DNA from 4 places in the Ensifer sp. R-19 genome. Region 4 is predicted to be linked to each of the others. Evidence: riboswitches for the same ligand, from Rfam matches in the RefSeq annotation. Region 4 holds a riboswitch; each other region holds the start of a gene.
The links. A riboswitch is a leader RNA that binds a small molecule or an ion and turns the genes downstream of it on or off. The one in region 4 is predicted to bind cobalamin.
Positions count from the first base shown of each region.

Region 1 (7,676 bases), on a different replicon from region 4:
ATTGCCCCTGCGAATCTGCTCGATATAGGCCTTCTGATGCTCCGGGACTCGCGCCTCCGCTTCCGCCACGGTCAGGCCGACCAGATTATCGGCGATCTCGAAGGCGCGCGCTTCGATCTCGCGGCGGGCGGTATCGCCGCTGTTCTCCGGGGCGATGTTGAGTTCGGCTTCGAGCTCGGCGCAGGCTTCCTTCAGGCTGCGGCCGAACATGCGCGGTGCGAGCTGCGACTGGACGAGGATCGCGGTGACGACGCCGACGAGATAGGCGACCGCAAAGCCGGTGGCCACGGCGGATTCGAATTGGGTGACGGCTTCGGGTGTTGGCGCCGTCTTGCGGAAGGTGTCGATGGCGACGCCGACGGTCGCCGATTCCGTTGCCCCGCCCGCAAGGACGCCTGCGGCCGTGCCGAGATCGAAACCGCAGGATCGAAAGAAGGATCGCCGCCGCGAGCGCCGCGACGCAGAGCGTCACCGTGACGGCGATCTGGGGCAGGGCATCGGCATTGAGGCTCTGGAAGAATTGCGGGCCGGTGCGGTAGCCGATGGCGAAGAGGAACAGCAGGAAGAACGCCTGCTTCACGTCGTTCGACAACACGGCGCCCGTCTGTCCGATCAGCACGCCCGCCAGCAGGCAGCCGGTAACGGCGCCGATGGTCACGCCGAAGATGGTGATCTTGCCGACGGCGTAGCCGATGCCGAGCGCGAGGAAGAGGGCGAGCTCCGGATGCGCTCTGAGGATGCCGAACAGGTGATCGATCACGCCGCTTTACTCCCAACTCCATGCCGAAGGGGCGCCTTCAGCCTGATGATGCGCTGCTCACTTGCCGGCAGGACCCTGCCGGAAAATCCGGGGTGGCTGGGTAACAGGGCGTCTGCTCACGCCCTTCTGCATGTGTCCTTCAATCGTCGCCGCTTGAAGGACAAAACATGCAGCATTCGAAAATGCTACAGCGACCGTTGCGCGTCTAATTGGACGCGCGGCGCTGCAGGGGGAGGCGGCCGACGGGTTTGCCGGCCGCTTTGCTCGGCTAGCTGATCTTCAGGCCCTTGGCCGCCTGGTAGGTCTGCACGTAGCCACGCGCCACGGAGCGCACGGCACGGCCGATCTGCGAATAGGCGTCGTCATTGAGGTTGGCGAAGGAAACGCGCGCCGACCAGTTTGGCGCGTCGAAGCCGGAGCCGTTCAAGAGAACGATGCCGTGATCCTCGGCCAGTCGGAAGGGAATGTCGAGCGGATGGATGTTGTCCTTCACCCATTCGACGACATCCTGCCCGACATATTTGCGCAGCCAGAACTCGAAATCGATGATGCCGTAATAGTGGTCGAAATAGATGCCCGGGTTGGACTCGACGCCCATGCCGTTTACGAGGTTCCAGAACCGCTTCGTGCAGATGGCGATGCAGGCCTTCTGGTAGGCCTTCTCGACATCCATCAGCTCGACCAGGCTGAAGAGCGACATCATCACCTGCTGGGGAAGCGACAGGCCGGCGGTGTGGTTCAGCGCCACGTCGCGGCTGTCGGCGACGATGCGGTCGATGAACTTCACCTCGCGCGGCTTCGGCGTCATCGCCTTGTAGCGCTTTTCCAGAAGCTTTTGGATCGGCTCGGGATGCGCCTTGATCCTCTCGTCGAAGATATTGTCCTGGGCAACGGCCACCACGCCGAGGCGCCAGCCGGTGCAGCCGAAGTACTTCGAATAGGAATAGACGCCGATGGTGTTGCGCGGCAGATGGCCGAGCAATGACTGGAACCCCGGGACGAAGGTGCCGTAGACGTCATCGGTAAGGATGATCAGATCGGGACGCTTGTTGTTGACGAGATCGACAAGGCGCTTGATCGAATCCGGATCCATCGCGACGGCGGACGGGTTGCCGGGGTTGACCAGGAACAGCGCCTTCACCTCGGGGTTTTCCAGCGCCTTGATGTCATCGTCGGTGAACTGGAAGCGGTCTTCCTGCTCGGCGCTGACATTGATGGTCTTCAGCGTGTAATCCTCGAGCTGCGGCATCTCGAGATAGGGCGTGAAGATCGGCGTTCCGAGCGCGATCGTGTCGCCGGCGTTGAGGATGCGGGCGTTCTTCAAGGCCTTGAAGATGTAGCACATGGCGGCGGTGCCGCCTTCGACCGGGTAGAGGTCGAATTTCACGCTTGGCCGGTGGCCGGCGCACATCGCCCACATCAGATATTCGTGGGTGATGATCTCGTTGTGATGCAGCGCCCGATCGGGGACCGGATAGTTGTCGCCGATGATCGAGTCGGTCAGCTCATGCACGAATCCATCCGGGTCGAAGCCGAAGGTGTTGATGGCATAGGCGACGGCGTCACCGAGGGTTTTGGCGGCCGGGACGCCTTCGTCTTCCTCGTCCACGGTTTCCGTGCTTTGAAGCTGTTTCTTGATCCACTTCTGGAACCGCGCATGCGCTCCGTCCTGGGGCGGCATGCCGGCGACACCCGCCTTCGGATCGTAGTAGGCGCGTTTCGCCTCCGTCAGGGCGAACTGGCCGAGCAGGAAGAAGGCTTCGCGGGCCCGCGTTGCCGTCCAGTTCGGGTTGCCGCGGCCGGCATTGAGGAAGGCCTTGGCGGATTTCTGCGAGCTCGTCTTGGCGAGCTTGATCAGTTCGTCCTTGATCTCGAACGGGCTGAGATCGGAAATGCTGTCGTAGAATTTTCTGTCCAACATGATCCACACTCCCTGTGATCTATGAAATTGGAACAATGGTCTCGGTTCTGCCTGCCCGCCTCAGGCAAGCATGATGACGATGACGAGGCCGAAGATGGTGAGCAGCGTGTTGCCGATGGCGTAGGGCATGCCGTAGCCGAGTGCCGGCACCTTGCTCTTGGCCGCCTCCTGGATCATGCCGAGTGCGGCCGTCGTGGTTCTGACGCCGGCGCAGGCGCCAAACAGGATCGCCGGGTGGAACTTGAAGACATAGTGGCCGATGAGCACCGAGGCGATCATCGGGATGGAGGTTGCAACGACTCCCCAGATGAACAGCGAAATGCCAACCTCCTGGAGGCCTGCGACGAAGCCCGGTCCGGCGCCGATACCGACCACGGCGATGAAGATGTTGAGGCCGAGCGTGTTCAACAGCCACAGCGCCGGCGACGGGATGCGGCCGAAGGCGGGGTAGGTGGTGCGCAGCCAGCCGAGCACGAGACCGGCAAGCAGGGCGCCGCCTGACGTGGATAGCCCGATCGGAATACCGCCGATCGTTATCGTCAGCGCCCCGATCATCGCGCCGATGAACAGACCCCAGCCGAGGAAGGCGATGTCGGTGGTTTCGACCGGGCGATCGGCAAAGCCGAGAGCCTTGATCGCCGCTTCGACGTGCCTCCTGGCGCCGCCGATGGTGACGATGTCGCCACGCTCGACGGTCGTGCCGGGAAGGACCGGGATCTCGACCAGCGAGCGCACGATCTTGCGGGCATAGACGCCGCGCGCCCAATCCATCGTGCTGACTTCGGCGAGTGTCTTTCCGGCCAGCGCCTTGCTGGTCACGTAGACGTCGACGATCTCGGCCTCCGCGTTCAGAAGCTCCTTGTCCTCGACCTCCGTCAGCTTGCTGTCCAGGTTTTCGACGAGCAGGGCGCGCCTGCCCGAGAAGGCGACGACGTCGCCCGGCTGCAGCACGGTGTTGCCATCCGCTTCGATGATCCGATCGCCTCTTCGCAGGCGCTCGACGAAGACGCGAATGCCGGGAAGCAGGTTCTTGACCGGCGTTCCGGTTAGCCCGCTTGCTTCGTCGATCCGATAGGCCCGAAGGCCGAAATCATGATAGGCGCGGGTGATGCCGGGTTCGCTGCTCTCGGTGCCGCCGCCGAGCTTGGCCTCATACTCCTTGCAGGCCGCCGGAAGATCGATGCCGAGAAGTTTTGGGCCAAGCTGGGCGAGGATGATGGCAGAGCCGATCGTGCCCCAGATGTAGGTGACCGCATAGGCAATCGGAATCTGGTCGGCAAAGGTCTTGGCCTGCTCCGGCGTCAGCCCGAGCGAATTGATCTGGTCCGTGGCAACGCCGATCGCAGCCGAGATCGTCTGCGACCCGGCATACATGCCGGCGCCGTAGCCAAGCGGAAGCCCGGCGATCAGCGCGCAGAGATAGGGAACGATGAGGCACAGCACCAGGACAGACAGCGCAAAGGCAATCTGCTTCGGCCCATCGGTGCTCAAGCCGCGCACGAATTGCGGGCCGACACCGTAGCCGACGGCGAACAGGAAGATCAGGAACAAGGTGGACTTCAGATCACCGGAAACCTGGATGCCCAGCTGCCCGATGAGGACGCCCGCCAGGAGCGTGGCGGTGACGTTTCCGAGATTGAACCCCGCGACCTTGATGGGTCCGATCAGGAAACCGATGCCGAGGGCGAGGAAGACAGCGACCGGAGGATAGGTCCGAAGCGTCTCGACGAAGAAGTCAATTGGATTCACTGCCATCCCCTTTAGAAAGTTGCGTTGCCATCACTTCATTTCGGGACCTGCGCGGCTAAGTTGATTTTATCGGTGGCTTGTCGATGCCCAATCCTAGCTTTGGCAATTGTCGCTTCGGCTGCTGATTTTCTCAACGGCCTTGGGGTTACGTGAGCGTAACGTACGTTAAATTTCCGGCTTTTGCGCGCAGTGGGGGCTGATGAGCGCTGCGCGGCACCGGTCCGAAAGCGTCGGGCCGGGCGGTCGTGCGAAGGCAAGTTCGAGAGGGTGGCGGCGCGCCGGTCGCGATGAAGGTACACGGTCCCACCACGGCGGATTTCGCCGGCTATTCAACTCTGACGTTGTATTTTTATGTTATCGCATAACGGATGGACATGACGAAACGCCGCATGTCGATGGACCCGGAGCACATGCCCCGCAGTTGCTTCATCCGCGCGCCGCGAAGCTTGAAGTGACGGGGGCGCTCATCCGTTCGTTTCACGAGCAAGGCCGGCAATTGCGGCCAGTCTTGCGCTCCGCTTCAGATGGCGACGCCTTCGAGTGCTATGATCCGTGTCCTGGCACAGCGCTCACGGATCGTCTTCAGGCGCTGATACTCCGGCGATTGGTACCAGGAGAGCAAGGCTTGCATGTCCGGGAACTCGAGGATGACGAGCCGGTGCGGTTCCCAGTCGCCTTCAAGCACCCGGGTTGCGCCACCGCGGCCGAGATAGCGCCCGCCATAGCGGGCCTCCGTCGCCGGCACCTCTCTTTTGTATTCCTCGAAGGTCGCTGCATCGGTGATATCGACATCGGCGATCAAATAGGCAGCCATGGCAGAGCTCCTTTCCCGACAAGCCAAGGAGCAAGGATACGCCGGTCGTCGCCGTCAGGCGAGACTCTCGCCCGCGGCGGCCGGCAGGGTGACTTAGGATCATTACCTTGTTGGTTGTTGTTATGTTATGTTATAACAGTCAGTACATGACGAAACGCCGCATGTTGATAGATCCCGGCCGCCCGACCCCATCGGTTGTATCCGCTGCCGATTCATGCGAGGAAGAGCGCGATGGTGCTGCGTCCGCGACAATGCGGAGGCGGCTGAAAAGGGAACACGGAACGGACGACCCTGACGGGACCGAAACCGTGGCTGCCCCCGCAACTGTGAGCGGACAGCGCATTCACACCATGTCACTGGCCAATGGCCGGGAAGACGTGGATGCGCCGCGACCCGCGAGCCAGGAGACCTGCCATCGAACCGATCAACCACAACGGACGGGGTGTTCCGATGGAAAAGAACTGGCTTTCGCGCGACGGTCATCCGTCATCCTGCCGCTTCGCCATCTCTTGCCGTCAGTCCGGCGGAGAGAGAAAATGGCTGAGCCGACTTCCCGACAGCATAAGATAACGGTCTGCACCGATTGCCGTTTTACCGGCGGCCCCTGCATGCCGGGCGCCGAGCTGATAAAGCGTCTTAACCGCAGCATTGCCGCCCTCGGCGCGCCGCTCGATCGTGATTTCTCGATTGCCGGCACGGTCTGCATGGCGGCATGCACGCGCCCCTGCACCATCGCCTTCCAGGCGACGGGCAAGGCGACCTATCTCTTTGGCGACATTTCGCCGGAAGAGGACATCGACGATCTCGTCCGCTTTGCCGCCACCTATGTGGAGCGCGGCGACGGCATGACGCGGGCTGCCGAACGGCCGCGCGGGCTGAAGGGCAAGACGCTCGCCCGCATCCCGGCGGCCATGCTCGTCTCCGAAGACGTTGCGGGCCATTTCCAATGAGCGCGACACGCATGCGCTCAAGCGCGTTTGGTGCGTCGGGGATGGACGCGTGGCGCTGCCGGGGTGGGATCAGACCATGACCTGCACCGCAACAGGAGCCGCCCTTCGCGTTAAGGGGCTTTGCTGGGGGCCGCGCCCGGGGCTGACCCTGGTCGACGACATGGACTTCGCGATCGAGGCGGGCAGCCGGCTTGCGATCCTCGGGCCGAACGGGGCCGGCAAGACCTCGCTCTTACGCTGCCTTTACCGGGCGGTGCAGCCGAATGCGGGCCGCATCGAGGTCGACGGCGTCGACCTGTGGTCGATTTCGGCGCGCGAAGCGGCGAAAACGATCGCCGTCGTGCTTCAGGAAATGCCCGGCGATTTTCCCTTCAGCGTGCGCGACGTGGTGATGATGGGCCGCATCCCGCGGCGGGAGGGGCTCAACGGCTGGACGGACACCGACCGCGAGCGGGTGCAGCATGCACTCTCCCATCTCGATCTCGCCCATCTGGCCGGCCGCCAGTTCTCGACGCTCTCGGGCGGCGAGAAACAGCGGGTGCTGATTGCCCGGGCGCTTGCCCAGGAGCCGCGCATCATCATCCTCGATGAGCCGACCAACCATCTCGACATCCGCCACCAGCTCGAAATCCTCGAGCTGTTGCAGACGTTGAAGCTGACGATCGTATCGACGCTGCACGACATCAATCTCGCCGCCGAATTCGCGACTGACGTGGCGATCGTGACGGCGGGGCGGCTCATCGCCTTTGGCACACCCGACGCGGTGCTGAGCCCGCGGGCGCTGTCCTCCGCCTTCGGTGTCACCGCCACCGCCCACAGCACCGCCGTTGCCGGCACCGCCCGTTTCTCCTTTTCACTTCCTCGACAGGGATCCATTTCATGAAGATCAACATTGCCTCCTCTGCCTTCCTGTTTCTCATCGCCCCTGCTGTGCCGGCGCTCGCCTATCCGGTTACCGTCAAGAGCTGCAACCGCGAGGTGACCTTCGATGCTGCGCCGAAGCGGGCGATCGCCAACGACGTCAATCTGATCGAGATGATGCTGGCGCTGAAGCTGCAGGACCACATGGTCGGCTACACCGGCGTTTCCGGCTGGAAGACGCTGGATGAAAAGCTGCGCGAAGGTGTGAAGGAACTGCCGGAGCTTGCGGAGAAATATCCGACCAAGGAAGTGCTCCTCAACGCCGACGCCGATTTCTTCTTCGCCGGCTGGAACTACGGCATGAAGGTCGGCGGCGAGGTGACGCCCGAGACCTTGGCGCCGTTCAAGATCGGCGTCTACGAACTGACCGAATCCTGCATCCATGTCATGGCCAGGGAAAAGCCTACGATGGACGACATGTTCGTCGATCTCCTCAACCTCGGCCGCATCTTCGGGGTCGAGGATCGCGCCGAGGCGCTGGTCGACGGCTACCGCCGCCAACTGGCCGCGATCACCGAGGCAAATGCCGGCCGTGAAAAGCCGACGCGCGTCTTCGTCTAT
Region 1 covers NZ_CP184569.1:1,941,033-1,948,708, reverse strand. The annotation lists gene ACN9MO_RS09510 (TrkA C-terminal domain-containing protein) at 1-210, opposite strand, end outside; partial or broken gene ACN9MO_RS09505 (hypothetical protein) at 286-363, opposite strand; partial or broken gene ACN9MO_RS09500 (aspartate-alanine antiporter) at 485-658, opposite strand; gene ACN9MO_RS09495 (bifunctional aspartate transaminase/aspartate 4-decarboxylase) at 1,029-2,681, opposite strand; gene aspT (aspartate-alanine antiporter) at 2,742-4,430, opposite strand; gene ACN9MO_RS09485 (DUF1330 domain-containing protein) at 4,951-5,244, opposite strand; cobalamin riboswitch at 5,460-5,675, shown strand; gene ACN9MO_RS09480 (DUF1636 family protein) at 5,781-6,194, shown strand; gene ACN9MO_RS09475 (ABC transporter ATP-binding protein) at 6,271-7,077, shown strand; gene ACN9MO_RS09470 (ABC transporter substrate-binding protein) at 7,074-7,676, shown strand, end outside.
Region 1: linked by a shared signal. The riboswitch ahead of ACN9MO_RS09480 (DUF1636 family protein) and the one ahead of nrdH (glutaredoxin-like protein NrdH) in region 4 are both predicted to bind cobalamin.

Region 2 (7,676 bases), on a different replicon from region 4:
CGCCACCGCGTCGCTGATCGATGTCGGCGGCGGCGCCTCGCGGCTGGTGGATGCGCTGCTCGACGAGGGCATGAAATCAGTTACGGTGCTCGATCTGTCGCCGGCGGCGCTCGATGCCGCCAGGGCAAGGCTCGGGCTGCGGGCCGACGCGGTCCACTGGGTTGCGGCCGATGTGACCGCGTGGCGGCCGGATCGGACCTACGACATCTGGCACGACCGCGCCGCCTTTCATTTCCTGACCAATCCGGACGACCGGGCGGCCTATATCGAACGCCTGACGGCGGCCGTCGTTCCGGGCGGACACGCCGTTATCGCCACCTTCGCGCCCGATGGTCCGGAGCGCTGCAGCGGTCTGCCCGTGGCGCGTTACGACCCGGCGGCGCTGGCCGAAGTGATCGGACCGTCCTTCCGGCTTGTCGAGCATATCATGCACCAGCACACGACGCCGTGGAACTCGACGCAGGCCTTCCAGTTCAGCGTGCTGGAGCGGGTGACGCACTAGGGCCGCAACCGGTTTGGCGCCTGCGTCGCTTCTGCCGTGGCTAGCGCACCTGCGAGAAGGTGAAGGCTCTGTCGCCGTGGTACCAGATGAACTCGTTTTCTCGGGCGCTCAGTCCTCCGGGGTTCCGCGAGACCATCCCACAAAGGTTCGTCGTTTTCAGCCACAGGAAACAAACCTCGTCCTTCTCGAACCGGACCTCGACGTTGCTCATCCTGCCGGCGCCGAGCGAAGCCCAGTCTCCCGTCAAGGTGGCGATGCCCTCGGGCGAAACGACAGCTTCATGTTCCTCGCCCGAATCCAGCATGCGTCCACGCAACCGGTGCCCGAAGAACAACGAACGGAGCTCATCGGCTGGCAGCCTGTCGCGAATGCTGACGTCGGTGTTCATCAGGGTCTCAGGCACGCCCGCCAGGCGCAGTCCCTGATAGAGCTTCTCGCTGGCATGCGGCTGCGCCAGGTCCAGCGGCGGGCGCTCTGAAATGCAGACGGGCGTTCCGCCACGGCTGATGCGAAGCGCGTCGTAGCGGGCGACTGCCGCCTCAGCCTCCGCGCGGTGACCGAGATGTCCGGCGGCAGAGGCAAGGAGAAGGAAAGGACCGTCATCCTGGGGGTTGAGTGCGATACTGCTTTTCGCCGCTGCCGCTGCCGCTTCGAAATCCTCCAGGCTGAACTGCGTCAGGCCGAGGACGTACAGGAAGAAGGACGGGGAGTGCGGATCGAGGCGGATCGCCGTGCGGATATAGGGCAGAGCCTCCGCCGGCCGGCCGGCGGATGTCAGGACGAAGGCCGTCAATGCGTAGCTCCAGGAGTCGCCGGGTTCCAGCGCGATCGCTTCCTTGAGGTCTGCGAGCGCGTCGGCATGCCGCCAGTCCACTTCGGCAAGGAGGGCCGCTGCCTGATAGGCGAGTGCCGTCTTATGTTTCTGCGCCATCCGCAGAAACTGCCGCGCCTTGGCTCGCGCCTCGAAGCGCGTGATGCCCAGCTGATAGTGCCAGCGCCACAGGTAAATGCGCGCATAGGCCATGGCTGCGGCGGCATAGGCACGTCCATAGGCGGGATCGAGCGCAATCGCCTGGTCGAAGTAGGGCAGGGCCTTCGCGAAGTCTTCGGGCGTGGTGCGCCGGTGATGCTCCCAGCCGCGCAGGAACGCATCGAAGGCCGCTGGCACGGCCGTTTCCTTGCGCCCGAAGGCCATCTGCTGGTCAGGGTCCAGCCGCAACGCAAGCGCTTCGGCAATGCCGCGCATCACTTCGTCCTGCAGCGCAAAGGCATCGGTGAGCGATCCGTCGAACTTTCCGGCCCAGACGTGCCCGCCATCAAGGGAATCTATGAGCTGCGCATTGATGCGAAGCTGCTCTCCGGCACGCTGGACGCTGCCTTCAAGCACATATCGGACACCGAGCTCTTCCGACACCTGCCTGGCTGTCACCGATCTCCCCTTGTAGGTGAAGGTCGAGTTGCGCGCGATGACGAACAGGCCGGAGATCTGGGCCAGTTCGGTGACAAGGCCGTCGGTCATGCCATTGGCGAAGAATTCCTGCTTGGGGTCATCGCTGACATTGGCAAAGGGAAGCACGGCGATCGAGGGCTTGTCTGCCTGGCTGAAGTCCACGGCCTGAGCCGGACGGATGTCGGCAGGCGGCTGCCACGGGCGCCACCAGGCGGCACCGACGGCGGCTGCGAATGCAAGGGCAGATGCCGCGGCCAGCGCGGCCCAGCGTCTCCCGCGGTGCGCTTTGGCCTTCGGCTTGCGGGCGTGGGCTTCGTCCAGCCAGAGACGGTAGGTCCGAACCGGTTTTTCGACGTGTTTCAGACGCTGCTCGCCGAGAAAGACGAAACCGACATCGAGGTGCTTCTCGACCTGGTCGTAGGCGGTGCCCGAGATGACGATGCCGCCCGGTTCGGCCAGGCCCTGCAGGCGCTCGGCGATGATGACGCCATCGCCGTGGATGTCGTCGCCCTCGACGATCACGTCGCCAAGATTGATGCCGATGCGGAATTGCAGCCGCCCCGCGTCCACACCGCGACTATCAGATTTGGCGCGCTGCACCTCGACCGCACATCGGACTGCCTCGACGACGCTGTGGAACTCGACCAGCAGGCCGTCGCCCATGGTCTTGATCAGCCGGCCGCGATGCGTCTCGATGCTTTGTTCGAATAGTTCGTGCAGGTCGGCCTGAAAGCGGGCGCAGGTACCCTCCTCGTCGGCCTGGGTAAGCAGCCCATAGCCGCAAACGTCGGCAATCATCACGGCGGCGAGCCTGCGTTCCATGTGCCTACCGGATAAACGAAGCCCCTCGGGTCGGTTGCAGGATGTTTCAGCGACCTTTGCACGTCCATAGGACGCGCGGCGCTGCAGTTTAACGCAACATCTGTAATTGCTAAAATATGTTCGTTCGCGATCTGCCATTCGCCTCATGTCCGGTGCGGCTTCGCGCTCGACAAATCGTCGCGCGACGCAAGTCGGCCGGGGAGGTGTCGCAAGCGTCGATTGACTTTGCGGCGCCCGCTTCCTAATCATCGGATGTTGGATGGTTCCCCCTTGTCGTGGCGATTGGGGGGAATAATTGGGAATGTGACGGATGGACCCAAACCGGGCATCCTTATCGCAGCCGACCCCGCGACTGTAGAACGGTCAGGGTTCGCCATCGGGCTCAAATTCAGAGCTGCCAGCCGGTTGCATGGGGCAATCGAGGCAGTGCGGAATCGAGCCGGAAAAGCCACTGGCGTGGCATCGTGATCAGCCGGGTTGGACGCCTCTTCTTCTACGAATCGTCCGCCTTTCATGATGTCGCCCACAGCACCCATGCGTCGGAGACGACGCGCAAAGGTTCGCTGTGGCACTGGAAAGCGCCGGGAAGGTGAGGCGGGCCGCTCGGGTCCTCACATCGGAACCTCGTCCATTCGGGGCGAGGCGATGTGGGGCCCGTGACGCCGTGAGCCAGGAGACCTGCCACCCGACATGGGCATTCCGCCCGAGGAGACGTGTCGTCTCCAACGCCATCACGGAGGTTGTTTTGGCTCTCAGATACTTTCCCGAACGCGCCGCCGGCGCGTCGCACGGCTGTTGCCATCTGCCGCTGACCTTGGCGCGGTCACGATGAGCAATCCCAGCGCCGGACCGGTCCTGGTCCTCGGCGGCGCCCGTTCCGGCAAGTCCAGCTTTTCCGAGAAGCTCGTCGGAACGTCCGGCCTTACCAAACATTATGTCGCCACCGGCCGCGCCTGGGACGACGAAATGCGTGCGCGCATCGATCATCACAGGACGCGCCGTGGCGAAGGCTGGACGACGCATGAGGAGCCGGTCGATCTCGTCGGCATTCTGCGGCGCATCGACGACCCCACCCATGTCGTTTTGATCGACTGCCTGACGCTGTGGGTCACCAATCTCATGCTCGAAGAGCGCGACATCGAGGCGGAGTTCGCCTCGCTTGTTGCCTACCTGCCGCAGGCGCAGGCGCGCCTCGTGTTCGTTTCCAACGAAGTCGGCCTCGGCATTGTGCCCGAGAACCGCATGGCCCGCGAGTTTCGCGACCATGCCGGCCGGCTTCACCAGATCGTTGCGGAGAAATCCGCTGAAGTTTACTTTGTCGCGGCCGGTTTGCCGCTGAAAATGAAGGGTTGAATAATGACCACTGCGAGAACCAGCCACGGCAAGATCCCGGCGACCGTCATCACCGGCTTCCTCGGCGCCGGCAAGACGACGATGATCCGCAATCTGCTGCAGAACGCCGACGGCAAACGCATCGCGCTGATCATCAACGAGTTCGGCGATCTCGGCGTCGACGGCGACGTCTTGAAGGGCTGCGGTGCGGAGGCCTGCAGCGAGGACGACATCATCGAACTTACCAATGGCTGCATCTGCTGCACCGTGGCCGATGATTTCATCCCGACCATGACCAAGCTGCTCGAGCGCGAAAACCGCCCGGACCATATCATCATCGAGACCTCGGGCCTGGCTTTGCCGCAGCCGCTGATCGCCGCCTTCAACTGGCCGGATATCCGCAGTGAAGTCACCGTCGATGGCGTCGTCACCGTGGTCGACAGCGCTGCCGTTGCCGCCGGCCGCTTTGCCGACGACCATGACAAGGTCGATGCGCTGCGCGTCGAGGACGACAATCTCGACCATGAAAGCCCGATCGAGGAACTGTTCGAGGATCAGCTGACCGCTGCCGACCTGATCGTGCTCAACAAGACCGATCTGATCGACGCGTCCGGCCTCAAGGCGGTACGCGACGAGGTTTCCTCGCGCACCAGCCGCAAGCCGACCATGATCGAGGCGAAGAACGGCGAGGTGGCCGCCGCCATCCTGCTCGGCCTCGGCGTCGGCACCGAAAGCGATATCGCCAACCGCAAGTCGCACCACGAGATGGAGCATGAAGCGGGCGAGGAGCACGACCATGACGAGTTCGACAGCTTCGTCGTCGAGCTCGGCGCCATCGCCGATCCGGCCGCCTTCATCGATCGCCTCAAGGGCGTCATCGCCGAGCACGACGTGCTGCGCCTCAAGGGTTTTGCCGATGTGCCCGGCAAGCCGATGCGCCTGCTGATCCAGGCCGTCGGTGCCCGCATCGACCAGTATTACGACCGGGCCTGGGCGGCCGGCGAAAAGCGCGGCACGCGCCTCGTCGTCATCGGCCTGCACGACATGGACGAGGCGGCGGTGCGCGCTGCGATTGCTGCGCTCGTCTGATCGTTCATTGAATGAAATGATCTAACGCATTGAAATAACGCAATTCCGGACGGAAGCCGCTTCACGCGTTTCCGTTCGGAATTGCCCGAACGGACAAGATCATGCATCTGCTTCTCGCCCAGAAAGGAACGATCGCCGACGGCAACGAGGCGATCGACCTTGGGCAAACGCCGGCCGACATCCTGTTCCTGTCTGCCGCCGACACCGAGCTCTCCTCGATCGCCGCCGCCCACGGCCGGCGTGACGGTGGCCTGAGCCTGCGCATTGCGAGCCTCATGAACCTGATGCACCCGATGTCGGTCGATACCTATGTCGAGCGCACGGCACGTCATGCGAAGCTGATCGTCGTCCGGCCGCTCGGTGGCGCCAGCTATTTCCGCTATCTGCTCGAAGCCTTGCATGCGGCGGCCGTCGCTCACCGTTTCCAGATCGCGGTGCTGCCGGGCGACGACAAGCCGGACCCGGGCCTTGAACCGTTTTCTACGGTTGAGGCCGATGACCGCCAGCGGCTCTGGGCCTATTTCAACGAGGGCGGCGCCGACAATGCCGGCCTGTTCCTCGACTATGCCGAGGCGCTGGTTTCAGGCGCCGAGAAACCGCAGCCGGCCAAGCCTTTGCTGAAAGCCGGCATCTGGTGGCCGGGGCGGGGCGTGATCGGGGTTTCGGATTGGTTGAGTGTTGTGGGGGCTGGAGCCCCCGCATGCGCAAATCCCACCATCGCCATCTGCTTCTACCGCGCCCTCGTCCAGAGCGGCGAGACGCGGCCGGTCGAAGCGCTGATCGATGCGCTGAAGGTGCAAGGGGTTCGGGCACTGCCGGTCTTCGTCTCCAGCCTCAAGGATGCGGTCTCCGTCGGCACGCTGCAATCGATCTTTTCCGAAGCCCCACCCGACGTGGTGATGAATGCCACCGGCTTTGCCGTTTCTTCGCCCGGCGCCGATCGTCAGCCGACGGTGCTGGAATCAACCGGCGCGCCGGTGCTGCAGGTGATCTTCTCCGGCTCATCACGGCAGCAATGGGAGACATCGCCGCAGGGGCTGATGGCGCGCGATCTGGCGATGAACGTGGCGCTACCGGAGGTCGATGGCCGCATCCTTGCGCGCGCCGTCTCGTTCAAGGCGGCGTCGATCTACGATGCGAAAGTCGAGGCTAACATTGTCGGGCATGAGCCGCTCGAAGATCGGGTGCGTTTTGCCGCCAGCCTTGCCGTCAACTGGGCGAAGTTGCGTCGCACCGAACCCGCCGACCGGCGGATCGCCATCGTCATGGCCAATTATCCGAACCGCGACGGGCGCCTCGGCAATGGCGTCGGTCTCGACACACCGGCCGGCACCGTCGAAGTGCTGCGTGCCATGACGGCAGAAGGCTATGCGGTGGGCGACGTCCCGGAGGATGGCGACGCGCTGATGCGTTACCTGATGGCCGGGCCGACCAATGCGGCAGGCCGTGATCGTGAAATTAGAGAAACAATTTCGCTCAGCGATTACAACGCCTTCTTTGATTCGCTTCCGAAACAGATTCAGGATGAAGTTGGCGGCCGTTGGGGCGCGCCCGAGGCCGATCCGTTCTTCCAAGACGGCGGCTTCGCGCTGCCGCTCGCCCGCTTCGGCGATGTCATCGTCGGCATCCAGCCGGCGCGCGGCTACAACATCGATCCGAAGGAAAGCTACCACTCGCCGGACCTGGTGCCGCCGCATGGCTATCTCGCCTTCTATGCCTTCCTGCGCCATCAGTTCGGCGCGCAGGCCATCGTGCATATGGGCAAGCACGGCAATCTCGAATGGCTGCCGGGCAAGGCCTTGGCGCTGTCCGAGACCTGTTATCCCGAGGCGATCTTCGGGCCGCTGCCGCATATCTATCCCTTCATCGTCAACGATCCGGGTGAAGGCACGCAGGCCAAGCGCCGCACCAGCGCCGTCATCATCGACCATCTGACGCCGCCCTTGACGCGCGCTGAATCCTACGGGCCGCTCAAGGACCTGGAAGCGCTGGTCGATGAATATTACGACGCCGCCGGCGGCGATCCGCGACGGCTCCGGCTCTTGAGCCGCCAGATCCTCGATCTCGTGCGCGACATCGGCCTCGACAGCGATGCCGGTATCGACAAGGGCGACAGCGACGACAAGGCGCTGGAAAAGCTCGATGCCTATCTCTGCGACCTCAAGGAAATGCAGATCCGCGACGGCCTGCATATCTTCGGCGTGGCGCCGGACGGGCGCTTGCTGACGGACTTGACCGTGGCTCTGGCGCGCGTCCCACGCGGGCTTGGCGAAGGCGGCGACCAAAGCCTGCAGCGGGCGATCGCGGCGGATGCGGGACTCGCCTTCGATCCGCTCGATTGCGTGATGTCGGACGTGTGGACAGGCCCGAAACCGGCTATCCTCGCCGACATCTCCGACGCCCCCTGGCGCACTGCCGGCGACACGGTCGAACGCATCGAGCTGCTGGCGGCAAGCCTCGTCTCGGGTGAGCAGCCTTGCC
Region 2 covers NZ_CP184569.1:1,856,160-1,863,835, reverse strand. The annotation lists gene ACN9MO_RS09035 (class I SAM-dependent methyltransferase) at 1-502, shown strand, start outside; gene ACN9MO_RS09030 (adenylate/guanylate cyclase domain-containing protein) at 543-2,774, opposite strand; cobalamin riboswitch at 3,018-3,166, shown strand; gene cobU (bifunctional adenosylcobinamide kinase/adenosylcobinamide-phosphate guanylyltransferase) at 3,603-4,127, shown strand; gene cobW (cobalamin biosynthesis protein CobW) at 4,131-5,195, shown strand; gene cobN (cobaltochelatase subunit CobN) at 5,297-7,676, shown strand, end outside.
Region 2: linked by a shared signal. The riboswitch ahead of cobU (bifunctional adenosylcobinamide kinase/adenosylcobinamide-phosphate guanylyltransferase) and the one ahead of nrdH (glutaredoxin-like protein NrdH) in region 4 are both predicted to bind cobalamin.

Region 3 (7,676 bases), on a different replicon from region 4:
AGCCTTGCCTATCAGGACTTTTTCGCAATCGGCATGACGGACCGGATTCGGGCGGCACATCTGATCGCCTTCTACAGCCGCCAGCTGAGTGTGGTTCTCGGCGCGCTCTATCTTGGCGCGGGTCTTCAGGCGCAGATCGCCGGGCTTCGCTTCGAAGAGTGGACCCGCCTTCACCAAGATCGGGAAGTTGCCGGCAAGCGTTATCATTTCCGCCTCGGTGTGGCGGAAGGGCCGCAGCATGCCGAAGGCATCAGCGCTTTCGAGCGCGGCTTCACGGCCCATCTGGCGCCGGTCATCGCGGTCCTGAAAAAGCGCACCGGGCTTTCTTCCGGGGCGCAGTGGCGGCTGGCAGCGGATTCCCTTGCCGGAGCGTTCCTGGAGATCGGTCGCGCGATCGGTGACGAGGCGCGCGGCATGGCCGAGGCGCTTGCGATCGTCAAGCGGCGGGGCTCGCGGTTGTTCTCGGAAGAGCTCTGCTACGAGGAGATCTCCGCGGTCGATCCGGCAAGCGGCGCGCAACTGTCGCGCCAATATCGGATCCGTTGCGGCTGTTGCCTCTACTTCCAAACGGAGGGTGGCAGCTTCTGCGATACCTGCGTCCTGCTGGAGCCGGACGATCGCCGCGCGCGGCTGGCCGCGCATCTCATGCAAAACGGCGGGGCCTGAACCCCGCCGTCGTTTGTTCAGGTGCCCATGGGGGGGCGTGATCGGCCGGATCAGTTTGCTCTCGCGAAACGCTCGTTGATGAAGCCGGAGACGACGCCAAGCACGATCCAGAAGGCGAGCGTGGTGGCGAGTGCGGCAACCGCAAACTCGGCGCCGAGCACGGCCGGAACGTTGCTCGTAATATCGACCGGCTGCGGCGCGCCGTAGACGTGCGGCGCGGCGATCAACGCGAGGCCGACGACCTTGGACACGATTTCTTCGCGCAGGACGACGAGATAGAGACCGACTGCGGAGAGGGCGACGGTCGCCAGCCACCAGGTTTGGCGGTCGCCGAGTTCGGCGGCCGGGAAACCCGGCAGTTCCGGCGGCAGGCCGATTGCCGGCAGCATGTGCACGGCAAGCCAGCCGCAGGCGCCCCAGAGCGCGCCGTTCCTAAGCGTGATCGGGTAGCCGATCACCAGGCTGACGCCGGCCAGGAGCAGGCCGAAGCCGGAGCCGGTGACGAGGTTGGCAATGAGTGTGCCGGAGAACCGGCTCATACCGAACATGATGCCGCCTTCCTCGTGTTCGCCCTCATGCGCATAGGCTGGCGTGATCGGCGACAGGGCATCGAGCATGGCGGAAAGCGGTGAGACCGCCTTCAGCGACGAATGCTGGTCATGGCCCTCGGCGGCGGGTTGCGTCGTTCCAGGCTGTGCAGCGGGCTGTTCGGTTGCGGCCGGAGCCTCGCCTTCGAATTCCTCCGCATGCAGGATCAGCGGGGTTACCCGAAATTCCTGGGCGCCGGTCATGAAGACACCGGCAATCAGTCCAGCCACGATCGCGGCCAGAAGCGTTCTGACAATCATCTTGAAGTCCCTCGATAACGGCAAAAGCCACGCGCTGCGGCGTGGTTTGCAAGCCTTCCCGTTCTGCCATGCGGATGGCCGTTGCGCGCCGGACGAAACCGGCATGCACAAACACCGACATCCGGCACAGGCCGGATGCGTTCATGTCCGCAGACACTTCGATGCGGAACGTGAGTTACGTTCCGGAACATCGTCTTAGTGGCAGGGGAAGCCGTAGGAGTGGCGGGTGTCGTGCGCGGTGTCGTGCAGCACGGCCGAATTGGCAAGGCCGGCACCGAAGACGAGGAATGCGCCGATGAAAAGCGCGATGACGCCAGCGGTCAGACGATCGCTGAGGGAGAGCGGAATGCTCGAAACAGTAGACGTAGCCATGACAACCTCCGTGATGGCATCGGGAAATTCCCGGTGTGGGCCCTATGCCCGTATCGAGTGGCAGGTTTCCTGGCTCACGGCGCTGGGCGGGAAGCCCTGGATCAGCCTCGCCTTCCCAGATCGACCACCCTCTCGTGGTCTCTTCCAGTGGCTTCTTCCGGATCGCTCCGGAATGGCAGATCGACGTCGCTCTACAGTCGCGGGGTCGGCCGTGATGTGAATGCCCAGCATGGGTCCATCCGTCACGTTCCCGTTTACTCCCGAAACACGTTCGTGTCCCGGGAACCAATCGATCTCTGATGATTAGGATCGCACCCCTAATATGTCAATTGGACTTGCGCCGCCGCCCGGTCCATCCGCGACAAAATCGCGGATGATCATGCGTTTATAGGCCTCGACGATGCGGTCGCCCTCGGCGCGATCGACCGACACCGCAAGCCGCATGGTGCAATCGCCGAGATGCATGATCAGGAAAGCGGCACTGTCGATGGTTTCGCGCGGGGTTTCGGGCACAAGCCGGGCCCAGACATCGGCAAGCAGTTTTCCGCCGGCGCGGCTTTGCAGAAGATCGATCTCGCGCAGCGCCTTGTCGGCCTGCATTGCCGACCAGATGTCGCGCATGACGGGCTCGGCCAGAAACATGTCGTAGTAGATGTCGAACAGCACGCAGAAGGCGTCGCGCAGTTCTGCGAGCGATGTGACCTTGGCAAGCTCGGCCGCGATGCACTCGTTGCACACGGCATTGTAGCGCTCGGCCAGCGTGCGCACGATCGCCGCCTTGTCGGGGAAGTACTGGTAGAGCGATCCGATCGAAATTCCAGCCTTTTCAGCAACTTCGCTCATGCGCATGGCGTCGCTGCCCTTTTCCTGAATGAGCGCCGTCGCGCAGGCTAGGATCTGTTCGACGCGCTCGCGGCTGCGTTTCTGGCTGGGTGTCCGGCGCAGGGCGGTTTCGTCTTCGGCGGGAACCGCGGATGGGCTTGTTTCTGAAATCATGAGTGATGCTCACATTTTGGCTTGACTCTTAAAATACGAGGATTTATCACATTTGCAAATGTGAGAGATGCTCATGTTTGTTGATGAACCTTAGGAGGAAACGATGTCTCAGAAAGTCACACTGGTTTTGGGCGGTACCGGCAAGACGGGGCGGCGGGTGGCTGAGCGCCTTCAAGAGCGGGGTGTTGCGGTGCGCATCGGCGCCCGCTCGGCATCACCGTCCTTTGACTGGACGGACGAGGCGACCTGGGCGCCTGTGCTCGAAAATGTCGATCGCATCTATGTCTGCTACCAGCCCGATCTGGCGGTGCCCGGCTCTGTTGAGACCATCCGCAAGTTCGCAAGCCTTGCCGTGGGCGCCGGCATCAGGCGGCTGGTGCTCTTGTCGGGGCGCGGCGAGGACGAGGCGGAAGCGGCCGAGCGCGAATTGCAGGCCTCCGGCGCTGACTGGACGATCGTTCGGGGGAGCTGGTTCTTCGAAAACTTCAACGAAGGCTTCCTGGCCGAGGGGGTCTCAAGCGGTTCGGTCTTCCTGCCCGTGGATACAGTCACCGAGCCTTTCGTCAGCTGCGACGACATCGCTGACGTCGCGGTTGAAGCGCTTCTCGACGATGATCATGTCGGCAAGGTCTATTCTCTGACCGGCCCGCGGCTGATGACCTTTGCTGAAGCCGTGGCCGAGATCGCTGCCGCGGCCAAACGCCCGATCTCCTATCAGGCCGTGCCGGTTGGCGACTTCGCCGCGCAATTGCAGGCTGACGGTGTGCCTGATGACTATGTCGAACTCATCCGCTATCTCTTCACCTCGGTGCTCGACGGGCGCAATTCGAGTGTGACGTCTGACGTCGAGCGCGTGCTTGGGCGGCGGCCGCGCGACTTTGCAACCTACGCCCGCGAGACCGCAGCAACTGGTGTCTGGAGTATTGCCGCATGATCCCGCTGATCCCCGCTCTGGCGTTTGCCGCCGCGATCGGTTCCGGCCTGATGGCCGGGTTGTTCTTCATCTTTTCGGTCTGCATCATGCAAGCCTTGTCGCGGCTGCCGCCGGAGCAGGGGATCGCCGCGATGAACGCCATCAACGTCGTCATCCAGAACCCGATCTTCCTCAGCGCCTTCATGGGCACGGCGCTGCTTGGCCTGGCGCTGATTGTCGTCGCGTTCATTTCGGGCGGCGAGGGCCGATGGCTGCTGGCCGCGGGCGGCCTGGTCTATGTCGTCGGCGTGCTTCTGGTGACGATCGTCTTCAACGTGCCGATGAACGACGCGCTTGCGGCCGCTGCACCCGGGCAGGCCGCGACCGATCTGTGGCTTGGGCGCTATCTCACCGATTGGGTCTGGTGGAACCACGTGCGCACCTTCGCCTCGATCGGTTCGCTGGCGCTCTTCATCCTCGGTTTCGCCCGCACGTGACAAAAAGCACCGGCAAGGCGGTCAATCCTTGCCGGTGCACCCTTCTGAGGTCTCGTCACCTCGGGCGGTCAGCGCTTGGGGATGCGCGCGTCGTACTGCTGTTCAAGCTCAGCAAACTTGCTCCAGAAGGCTGCAGGCTGCTCTCCTTCCAAAAGGTCGCGCAACAGGTCGAGATGCACGTGCCAGCCGGCGGAGAAGCTCGTCATGATGCCGCGGTTGGCGATCCGGGTATGGGTGACGATCAGCAGCACCTTGTCGCCGCGCGGGCTGAGTTCGAAGCGGACCTCGGAGGGCGTATCCGTGCCTTCGTCCCAGCTATAGGCGAGCAGGCGCGGTGGCTCCCAGGCGAGCACATGCCCGTGCTTGCGAACCTCGCCGGCGTGATCGGCGTATTTTTTCGGCGGTCGATCATCCTCTGTCGTCAGTCCCGAATGGCGGAAGACGTGTTCGACCGCTGCACCCTCGGAAGAGCCGATCGTTCCCGATGCCATCCAGAGCCGGCGCTTGTTTTCCTCTGTCAGATAGGACCAGACCCGCTCGATCGGGCCGGGAAGCAGGCGTTCGATGCGCACCGCATCGGGGGCGATGACGCGGCCGTAGTCGGCGCTGGCAAAGGCTGTGGCAGGCGATGTCATGGCTTTTCCTCCGTATCGTTTTGAACAGTTGCGTCGTCGGCGAGCAGCAGCGCCTCAAGTGCGTCAATGCGCGTTCGCCAGAAGGCTTCGTAGTGGCGCATCCACTCCATACCTGCATGCATCGGCGCTGCATCGAGGCGGCATACATGCGTGCGACCTTTCACTTCGCGGCGCACGAGACCTGCTCCTTCCAGCACCTTGATGTGCTTCGATGCCGCGGCCAGCGAGATCGAGAAGGGGGCCGCAAGCTCGCCGACCAGTCTCTCGCCTTGCGAAAGGTTCTGGAGCATGGCGCGGCGCGTCGGATCCGAAAGCGCGTGGAACACGGCATCGAGATGTTCGTTCTGATATTCAACCATGTTGTTGAATATCACTTCGATTGCGAAGATTGTCAACCGTTTGGTTGAATTTAGTAGTGGCGCGAGAAGGAACCGTCGCGCGGCGGGTCGTCGTGGACGTGCCGTCGCTTCCAGGCGGCGAGCGCATCGGAGAGATCGTCGGTCGGCACCATCTGGGCGAACTGTTCGCTTTCCACCAGCAGCCCCTCTGCGATCGACATGTTGAGGCCGCGGGTGACGGCGGTGATGATCGAGCGGACGGCAAGCGGGGAATAGCCCATGATGCGGCTGGCCAGGTCGCGGGCGGCGGGCATCAGCTCCTCATGGGCGACGACGTGATTGACGAGCCCGATATCCCTAGCGCGTTCCGGCGAAAAATCCTCACCCGTCAACAGCAATTCGAGTGCGCGCTTGCGGCCGGCAAGCCGCGGCAGGCGCTGGGTGCCGCCGAAGGTCGGCGGCATGCCGAGCTTGATCTCCGGCTTGGCGAAGCGCGCCCGGTCACTGGCGATCGCCAGATGCACAGCCTCGGTGATCTCGCAGCCGCCGCCCAAGGCGATGCCGTTGACCGCGGCGATGACCGGCTTCGGAAAGGCTTCGAGCCGCGCCGTCAGAAGCTGGCCGCGGCGGACGAAATCGCGCACAGCCGGGTTTACGCCCGCAGCCACGCTTTCGGAGAACTCGTTGATATCGCCGCCGGCGGAGAAGGCGCGGTCGCCGGCGCCGGTGATGATCACCGCGCCGACAGCGTCGTTCACTTCGATCGTGTCGAGAAGGACCATGAGCCAGTCGATCAGCTCATAGTTCAGCGCGTTGAGTTTCTCCGGGCGGTTGAGGGTGAAGAGGGCGATCCCCTCGGAAATCTGCATCAGTACGGTCTTGGACATGGTCGCTCTCCGGCTAGGGTTGACGGGGAGAGGCTAGGTGAGTGAAGATGCCATGTATATTCACTAGTCGGTATACTTGAGCGATGGCGAAGGCAGAGAAATCGACCCGGGATGTGATCGTCGAAGCGGCGGAAAAGCTCTTCTATGCGGAGGGTATCCGCGCCGTCAGCGTCGATGCCGTGGCCGAAGCGGCGGGCGTGACCAAACGCACCCTTTACTACCACTTCGAAAGCAAGGACGAGCTGATCGCCGCCTATCTCGAAGGCCGCGACCAGCCCAATCTCAAGCTTTTCCGGAAGTGGTTCGACACGGCCGAAGGGGAACTGGCCGCTAAGGTCGAGGCGATCTTCGTCAACCTGGCGCGGGCGGCACGTCACCCGAAGTGGAAGGGCTGCGGTTTCCTGCGCACTTCGGCGGAACTGGCCAACATGCCGGGCCATCCGGCAATCCGCATCGGTGCAGCCCACAAGAAGAAGTTTGAGGCGTGGATGGCCGAGACCTTTATCGAAGCCGGCATTGCCGAGCCGATCATGCTGGCGAAGCAGATCCTGCTTCTGCTCGACGGCAGCTTCGCCGTGGTGCTGCTGCACCGGGATGCCAGCTATATGGAAACGGCAGGCAAGGCGGCGGCGACACTGGTGCGCGTGGCGCTTGCCGGTGCGGGCCTGCGACCTCAGGCGGCGGTTGCTACACCCTGAGGCTGTCCGACGATTCCCTCTTCAATCAGGCACGTTTGGAAGGCAGTATGGCCGCATCGCCGTGAAAACCGACACCTGTGAGCGCAGAGCGCGCTCCGTTGCTCGCCGGATAAGGAAGAACCCATGACTGTCTTGCGTATCGTCTCCAATCTCCACGCCCCGGACCCACAGATGGCACAAGCCTTTTACGGCGACTTGTTGGAGCTCGACGTGGTGATGGATCATGGATGGATCCGGACCTTTGCGGCCAAGGGTGCTGCGGCGATGCCGCAACTGAGCGTCGCCAGCGAAGGCGGCAACAATACACCCGTGCCGGTGCTTTCGATCGAAGTGGACGACGTCGATCGAATTTACGCGCGCGCCAAGGCGGCAGGCGTGGAGATTGTCTACGACATCACCAACGAGCCCTGGGGCGTGCGCCGTTTCTTCATGCGCGACCCCTTCGGCAACATCATCAACATTCTCTCGCACTAGAGCAATTCCAGGAAAAGTGTGAAACGGTTTTCCGTCCGGAATTGCGTTATTTCAAAGACTTAGATCATTTCACAGTTTCGGCGAAACAATGAAATGATCTAGGAGGCCGCCGGCTCGACCGGCGGCCGCGATATCGTGTCAGGCGACCGACAGGGCGTTTGAAAGATCGGCGACGAGATCATCCGGATGCTCGATACCGATCGACAGGCGGATGGTCGATTCCAGCACGCCGATGCGGTGGCGCACCTCGATCGGCACGCCGGAATGGGTCATGGCCGCCGGGTGGCTGGCGAGCGATTCCGTGCCGCCGAGGCTGACGGCGAGCTTGAAGATCTGCAGCGCATTGAGGAAG
Region 3 covers NZ_CP184569.1:2,432,467-2,440,142, reverse strand. The annotation lists gene ACN9MO_RS11955 ((2Fe-2S)-binding protein) at 1-666, shown strand, start outside; gene ACN9MO_RS11950 (CbtA family protein) at 717-1,514, opposite strand; gene ACN9MO_RS11945 (CbtB domain-containing protein) at 1,710-1,886, opposite strand; cobalamin riboswitch at 1,929-2,191, opposite strand; gene ACN9MO_RS11940 (TetR family transcriptional regulator) at 2,190-2,882, opposite strand; gene ACN9MO_RS11935 (NAD(P)H-binding protein) at 2,986-3,816, shown strand; gene ACN9MO_RS11930 (DUF1772 domain-containing protein) at 3,813-4,292, shown strand; gene ACN9MO_RS11925 (SRPBCC family protein) at 4,361-4,927, opposite strand; gene ACN9MO_RS11920 (ArsR/SmtB family transcription factor) at 4,924-5,286, opposite strand; gene ACN9MO_RS11915 (crotonase/enoyl-CoA hydratase family protein) at 5,337-6,152, opposite strand; gene ACN9MO_RS11910 (TetR/AcrR family transcriptional regulator) at 6,236-6,850, shown strand; gene ACN9MO_RS11905 (VOC family protein) at 6,974-7,324, shown strand; gene ACN9MO_RS11900 (cystathionine gamma-synthase family protein) at 7,463-7,676, opposite strand, start outside.
Region 3: linked by a shared signal. The riboswitch ahead of ACN9MO_RS11945 (CbtB domain-containing protein) and the one ahead of nrdH (glutaredoxin-like protein NrdH) in region 4 are both predicted to bind cobalamin.

Region 4 (7,676 bases):
ACGAGAGACGCGGCAAGGAATTCTACCTGCTCGCAATCTTCTTCACGCTGTTCGTGCTGTTTCTCTACGGCCCGCTGTCGGCCGTGCTGATCCTGTCCTTCCAGGGACCGGACGGCGGCCTGACCTTTCCGCTGAACGGCCTATCGCTGCACTGGTTCTACAACCTTTTCGAACGGCAGGCGGTCGGGGACTTCGGCGCCTCATTCCGGCGCTCCTTTACGCTCGGCCTGATGGTAATGACGGTCAACGTCGTGGTCGCCCTGCTTGCAGGCCTTGCCTTCCGCCGACGCTTCCGCGGCGCAACCGCGCTCTTCTATCTCACCGTCGCAAGTCTCGTCGTGCCGTCGATCATCATCTCGCTCGGCATCGGCGTCGTCTTCCAGCAGTTCGGCCTGAAGCCCGCCTGGTACTCCTCCGGCTTCGGCGCGCATCTCACCTGGACACTGCCTTTCGGCGTGCTCATCATGTTTGCGGTCTTCAACCGGTTCTCACCGGCCTACGAAGAAGCGGCGCGCGATCTCGGGGCGACGTCCTGGCAGACCTTCCAGCACGTTCTCCTGCCGATGATCGCGCCAAGCCTGATCGGCGTCGGCCTCTTCGGCTTCACGCTCTCCTACGACGAATTCGCCCGCACGCTGATGACTTCGGGCAGCTACAACACTCTGCCACTCGAGATCTACGGCATGACTACGAATGTGACGACGCCGGTGCTCTATGCGCTCGGCACGGTCACCACCCTCTTCTCCTTCACCATCATCCTCGTCGCGCTCGCAGTCATTCTGACCTTGCGACGCCGCCAGGCAAAGCTGAGCTAGGCTAGATGCGCATCCTGATCATCAATCCCAACACCACCGCGTCGATGACGGCCAAGGCAGCCGCGGCCGCTCGGACTGTCGCCAACCCTGCCACGGAAATTCTCGCGCGCACCTCCAGATCGGGACCGGCCTCGATCGAGGGGCATTATGACGGCGCCGTCGCCCTGCCGGGCCTGCTCGCCGAAATCCGCGACGGCGAGGCCGCAGGCGCCGATGCCGCGGTCATCGCCTGCTTCGACGACACCGGCCTCGAGGCGGCCCGTGCGCTCGCCCGCATACCGGTGGTGGGGCTCTGCGAATCCGCCGTCGCGACCGCTGCCATGCTGGCGCAACGTTTCACCGTGGTCACCACGCTCGAACGGTCACGGGTGCTGATCGAGAATCTCGTCCGGCATTACGGCATGGGCGACCGGGCAAGGGTCCGCGCCGCCAACATCCCGGTGCTCGAACTGGAGGACAAGGCATCAGACGCGCTCGCCAAACTCCGGCGCGAGATCGAGCTGGCGCTCAATCAGGATGGCGCAGAAGCGATCGTGCTCGGCTGCGCCGGCATGGCCGATCTCGCCCGGGCGCTCCAAGCGGACTATGACGTCCCTGTCATCGACGGCGTTTCGGCCGCGGTCAAGCAGGCGGAAGCACTCGTGTCACAGGGACTTATGACCAGCAAGCGCGGGGCCTATGCGTCGCCGCTCAGCAAGCCCTATTCAGGTTTCATGAGCGCGCTCGCTCCAACCCCGGCTTGAGGTGATGCCGACCTGGAATCGCCCACGACTGTCGCCAGCAGCGCATTCGATGCGTCGGCCTCGGCAATAATCCAATCGCGAAAAGCCTGGATCTTTTTCTGCCGCCTGCTGCTCTGCGGATAGACCAGCCAATAGGCGCGACCATCTCTTACCACATGGTCGAAGGGCCGGATGAGCCTGCCGCTCTTCAGTTCGTCCATCAGGAAGGTTGAAACGGCAATCGCGATGCCATGGTCGTTCAAAGTCGTCGTGACGTCCATCGCCTGGACGTCGAAGATCAGTTCGGTACCGTTGCTCGCCGGTGGCTCCACCCCGGTTTCGATCATCCATCGCCGCCACCAGCTGGCGTTGCCGAAGCGCCGTACACGCAGGACGTCCGAGGGATGCCTGAGCTGGTGCTTCTCCATGAAAGACGGCGTGCAGACCGGCATGTAATCGATAGGGAAAAGCGGGAACACGTCGTTGCCGGGCCAGTCGCCGTTGCCGCTGCGCACCACGAGATCGATGGCGTCACGCTTGAAGTCGATCAGCTCGGTCGACATGTGCACCCGGATGCTGATGTTCGGATGGGCCGTCTGGAACGAGGCGAGCCGCTGGCCGAGCCAGCTCGACACGACGGTCGGCAGCACGGAAATGTGCAGGTGGTGTTCGGTCTTGTCGGCAATCTCCGAGAAGGCCGCCCCGAGAAGGTCGATCGCTTCCGTCACCTTCGGCGCCAGCTGCCGCCCGGCCGCCGTCAGCCGAACCTCGCGCGGAAGACGAACGAAGAGCGGCGTGCCGATGCGCTCCTCCAACAGCCGGATCTGGTAGCTGACCGCCGCCTGCGTCATGCCGAGCTCGTCGGCGGCGCGGGTGAAGCTCAGATGTCTGGCGGCCGCTTCGAAGGCGCGCACGGCACTCATGGGAGGAATCTTGCTCATGGCCCTGAGATAAGCATTCTTTATGCCAGCATGCGAGAAATCGCTTTGCGCGAAGCAGCAAAAATCCTCACTTTTTTCGTGAACACAACAGCAAAAACAAAGAGGATAGCAATGCTTAGCGCAGTGCGATCAACGATCCTTCATGCCCTGAACTGGGCCGGCAACGCACTCAACCCAATCATCGCCATCGATACGTTCAGCGAATTCCAGCTGAAGGATATCGGGCTGACGCGAGATCAGGAGACCATCCGGGCGCGCGTCGGCGATGGTGCCGATCCTTGGCATTGGCCGAAGGACGACGATCCGCGCAGGTCACCGCCCTCGCCGGAGCGGGATTGCGGCGACGCGCCGCAAATGGCAAGGGCTTCGCCTCGAGCCCAGCCCGGAGAAAACAAAGACATAAGCATGTCGCTCTGCGATTGACGGAGCGCAGAGGCAAGACACAGCGCAGTTATCGTGATCTGCCACCTTCCCAGCCCGCGGACCGAATTCGGGAGAGATCCGGCGTGGCGTTTCTAAAAGCGGCGTGCCGAAGCCCCTTCGCAAGTGATCGCAACGGAGCGAGCGCGGGGCTCAAAGCCGAGAAGTTCTTCACCCACAGGTTTCGCCGCCTCCCGCCGTTTACTCCTTGTTATCCACACGGCGATCTCACCCCGGCTTCGGGCACCTCGAACCTATTGACGCAGATTTGCGATGAACTACTATATCTAGTGTTCGAGGTTCTCTCGATTCGCAGGGATTGAGAGCTAAGACGGGAATACGGTGCGTCGGCGAGTTTTCGCTAGGCTATGCCGTAGCTGCCCCCGCAACTGTAGACGGCGAGCGACTGTCCGGAATTGGACCACTGAGGCATGAGGCCTCGGGAAGGTCGGGATGGAAGCTGAGACCCGTGAGCCAGGAGACCTGCCTCGAGCAACAAACGTCCACGGGCGGGTGTCCGGAGGGGTTGAGTCTACTGCATGTTTCCTTAAATCGTCGCCGATTTAAGGATAAAAACATGCAGCAAATCGAAGTGCTACAGCGATCTTTGCGCGTCTGATAGGACGCACGGCGCTGTCGTGCGGCAGGATGAGCCTGCCTGATCGTCTCGACATCTCCCCGGCAGCCTGTCGAAAGCTTCGGGGTGAAGTCATGTCCGCGTCATTGAAATTCTATCGCTCGCCAATCAAGAGGCGCGGTTTCCCGCGCAGCTGACGAAGAGGCATGCCCGGGCGTCCAGATCCGAGCGAGCCACAGCCATGACAGCCCTGCATTTCGCCGGATCGCGGCTGCGTGTCCGTGCGCCTTCTCATGCTCTCATCCAGCCGACCAAACGAGGAAGAAATGAACGTTACCGTCTACAGCAAGCCCGCCTGCGTCCAATGCACCGCGACCTACCGAGCGCTCGATCGCCAGGGCGTCAACTACGAGGTCATTGATATCTCCATCGACCAAGACGCGCTCGAAACGGTCAAGGGCCTCGGCTACATGCAGCTTCCCGTCGTCGTCGCCGGCCCCGAACACTGGGCGGGTTTTCGCCCCGACAAGATCAGCGCGCTTTCCTAGAGGAGACGGGCGGTGGGCCTGATCGTCTATTTTTCCAGCCGCTCGGAAAACACCCATCGCTTCGTCGAAAAGCTCGGCCTTCGCGCAGCGCGCATACCGCTCAAAGAAAGTAAGGCTTCACTTACGGTTTCCGAGCCTTTCGTGTTGGTCGTGCCCACCTATTGCGGCGATGACGGCCGGGGTGCGGTGCCGAAACAGGTCATCCGCTTCCTCAACGATGCGGGCAACCGCTCTCACATCCGCGGCGTCATTGCTGCGGGCAACAGCAATTTCGGCGCGACCTACGGGATCGCCGGCGACGTCATCGCGGCCAAGTGCCAGGTGCCCTACCTCTACCGGTTCGAGCTTCTCGGAACAGAGGAGGACGTCGCCAATGTCAGAAACGGGATGGAACGATTTTGGACGTCTCAACACTCGAACGCCCCCTGAAGGCGACGGAAGCGGCGCTGGACTATCATGCGCTGAACGCAATGCTGAACCTCTATGATGAAGAGGGACGGATCCAGCTCGACAAAGACCGGCTGGCGGCGAAACAATACTTCCTCCAGCACGTCAACCAGAACACGGTCTTCTTCCATAACCTCAGGGAGAAGCTCGATTATCTGGTGACCGAGGGCTACTACGAGCAGCAGGTTCTCGACCAGTATTCCTTCAACTTCGTCCGCGATCTCTACGACCACGCCTATGGGAAGAAGTTCCGCTTCCCGACCTTCCTCGGCGCGTTCAAATACTACACGTCCTATACGCTGAAGACCTTTGACGGAAAGCGCTACCTGGAGCGCTACGAGGATCGCGTCTGCATGGTGGCCATGACACTGGCGCGCGGCAACGAGGGACTTGCCCGCGATCTCGTCGATGAGATCATTTCCGGGCGTTTCCAGCCGGCGACGCCGACCTTCCTCAATGCCGGTAAAAAGCAACGCGGCGAGCTCGTCTCCTGCTTCCTGCTGCGGGTCGAGGACAACATGGAGAGCATCGGCCGCGCGATCAATTCCGCATTGCAGCTCTCCAAGCGCGGCGGTGGCGTGGCGCTGTCGCTCACCAACATCAGAGAGATGGGCGCGCCGATCAAGCAGATCGAGAACCAGTCCTCCGGCATCATCCCTGTCATGAAACTGCTTGAAGACAGCTTCTCCTATGCCAACCAGCTTGGCGCCCGCCAAGGGGCAGGTGCTGTTTATCTGCATGCCCACCACCCGGACATCATGCGCTTCCTCGATACCAAGCGGGAAAATGCCGACGAAAAGATCCGCATCAAGACGCTGTCGCTCGGCGTCGTCATCCCGGACATCACCTTCGAGCTCGCCCGCAACAACGAGGACATGTATCTGTTCTCGCCCTATGACGTGGAGCGCGTCTACGGCGTGCCGCTGACCGAAATTTCGGTGACGGAGAAGTACCGCGAGATGGTCGAGGATGCTCGTATCCGCAAGCGGAAGATCAAGGCGCGCGATTTCTTCCAGATCATTGCCGAAATCCAGTTCGAGAGCGGATACCCCTACATCATGTTCGAGGACACGGTGAACCGGGCGAACCCGATCGCCGGGCGCATCACCATGAGCAACCTCTGCTCGGAAATCCTGCAGGTGAGCGAGGCGAGCGAATTCAACGACGACCTCTCCTACGCAAAGATGGGCAAGGATATCTCTTGTAATCTCGGCTCGCTGAACATTGCCGCGGCGATGGACAGTCCGGATTTCGGCCAGACGATCGAGACCTCGATCCGCGCGCTCACCGCCGTCTCCGAAATGAGCCACATCTCTTCCGTGCCTTCGATCGAGAAGGGCAATGACGACAGCCACGCGATCGGCCTTGGCCAGATGAATCTGCACGGCTACCTCGCCCGCGAGCGCGTCTTCTACGGCTCCGAGGAAGGCATCGATTTCACCAACATCTATTTCTACACGGTGACCTATCACGCCATCCGCGCATCCAACCGGCTGGCGGTCGAGAAGGGCGTGACCTTCAAGGGCTTCGAGAACTCGAAATACGCGTCAGGCGAATATTTCGACAAATACACCGAAGCCGAATGGCTGCCGGCGACGGAGAAGGTGAAGGGCCTGTTCGAAGCGGCCGGCATCCGCATCCCGACGCAGGACGATTGGCTGGAACTGAAACAGGCGGTCACGCAAGGCGGCCTCTACAACCAGAACCTCCAGGCGGTGCCGCCGACGGGCTCGATCTCCTACATCAACCACTCGACCTCCTCGATCCACCCGATCGTCTCGAAGATCGAGATCCGCAAGGAAGGCAAGATTGGCCGCGTCTACTATCCGGCCGCCTTCATGACCAACGACAACCTCGAATATTACCAGGACGCCTACGAGATCGGGCCGGAGAAGATCATCGACACCTATGCGGCTGCGACCCAGCATGTCGACCAGGGCCTGTCGCTGACCCTGTTCTTCCGCGACACGGCGACGACGCGCGACATAAACCGCGCGCAGATCCACGCCTGGAAGAAGGGCATCAAGACGATCTACTACATCCGCCTTCGCCAGATGGCGCTTGAGGGCACGCAGGTCCAGGGCTGCGTTTCCTGCGCGTTGTAGCGCCGCGTTCCCATTAAGTGCCCCTCACCCTAACCCTCTCCCCGCCTGCGGGGAGAGGGTACCTGCCACACTGACGGCCCAGATTATGCGAGATGGCGCGGCATACACCTTCTCCCCGCAAGCGGGGAGAAGGTGCCGGCAGGCGGATGAGGGGCGTCCACGCCCGAGAGGACAACGAAATGAACATGCACACCAAGCCAGCAAACCGCATCCGCGCCATCAACTGGAACCGCATCGAGGACGACAAGGATCTGGAGGTCTGGAACCGGCTTACCGGCAATTTTTGGCTGCCGGAGAAGGTGCCGCTCTCCAACGACATCCCCTCCTGGGCGACCCTGAAGCCGGAGGAGCAGAAGCTCACCATCCGCGTCTTCACCGGCCTCACGCTGCTCGACACGATCCAGAACGGCGTCGGCGCCGTCAAGCTGATGGAGGATGCCATCACTCCGCACGAGGAGGCGGTGCTTTCCAACATCTCCTTCATGGAAGCGGTGCACGCGCGCTCCTATTCCTCGATCTTCTCGACGCTGTGCCCGACGCCCGATGTCGACGACGCCTATCGCTGGTCGGAGGAAAACGAGTTTCTGCAGAAGAAGTCGGCGCTGATCATGGAGCAGTATGCCTCCGCCGATCCGCTCAAGAAGAAGGTCGCCAGCGTCTTCCTCGAAAGTTTCCTGTTCTATTCCGGTTTCTATCTGCCGATGTACTGGTCGAGCCGCGCCAAGCTCACGAACACCGCCGATATGATCCGGCTGATCATCCGTGACGAGGCGGTGCACGGCTACTATATCGGCTACAAGTTCCAGCGCGGCCTGGAGAGGCTGACCGAGGAACGCCGGCAGGAAATCAAGGACTTCGCCTTCGACCTGCTGCTCGAACTCTACGACAACGAGGCGAAATATACGGAAGCCCTTTATGACGGCGTCGGGCTTACCGAGGACGTGAAGAAGTTCCTGCACTACAACGCCAACAAGGCCCTGATGAACCTCGGTTACGAGGCGCTGTTCCCGGCAGAAGCCTGCAAGGTCAACCCCGCCATTCTCTCCGCGCTCTCACCCAACGCCGACGAGAACCACGACTTCTTCTCCGGCTCGGGCTCGT
Region 4 covers NZ_CP184570.1:2,058,653-2,066,328, reverse strand. The annotation lists gene ACN9MO_RS28795 (ABC transporter permease) at 1-815, shown strand, start outside; gene ACN9MO_RS28790 (aspartate/glutamate racemase family protein) at 821-1,558, shown strand; gene ACN9MO_RS28785 (LysR substrate-binding domain-containing protein) at 1,516-2,460, opposite strand; gene ACN9MO_RS28780 (hypothetical protein) at 2,422-2,901, shown strand; cobalamin riboswitch at 3,179-3,403, shown strand; gene nrdH (glutaredoxin-like protein NrdH) at 3,802-4,023, shown strand; gene nrdI (class Ib ribonucleoside-diphosphate reductase assembly flavoprotein NrdI) at 4,036-4,452, shown strand; gene nrdE (class 1b ribonucleoside-diphosphate reductase subunit alpha) at 4,422-6,575, shown strand; gene nrdF (class 1b ribonucleoside-diphosphate reductase subunit beta) at 6,755-7,676, shown strand, end outside.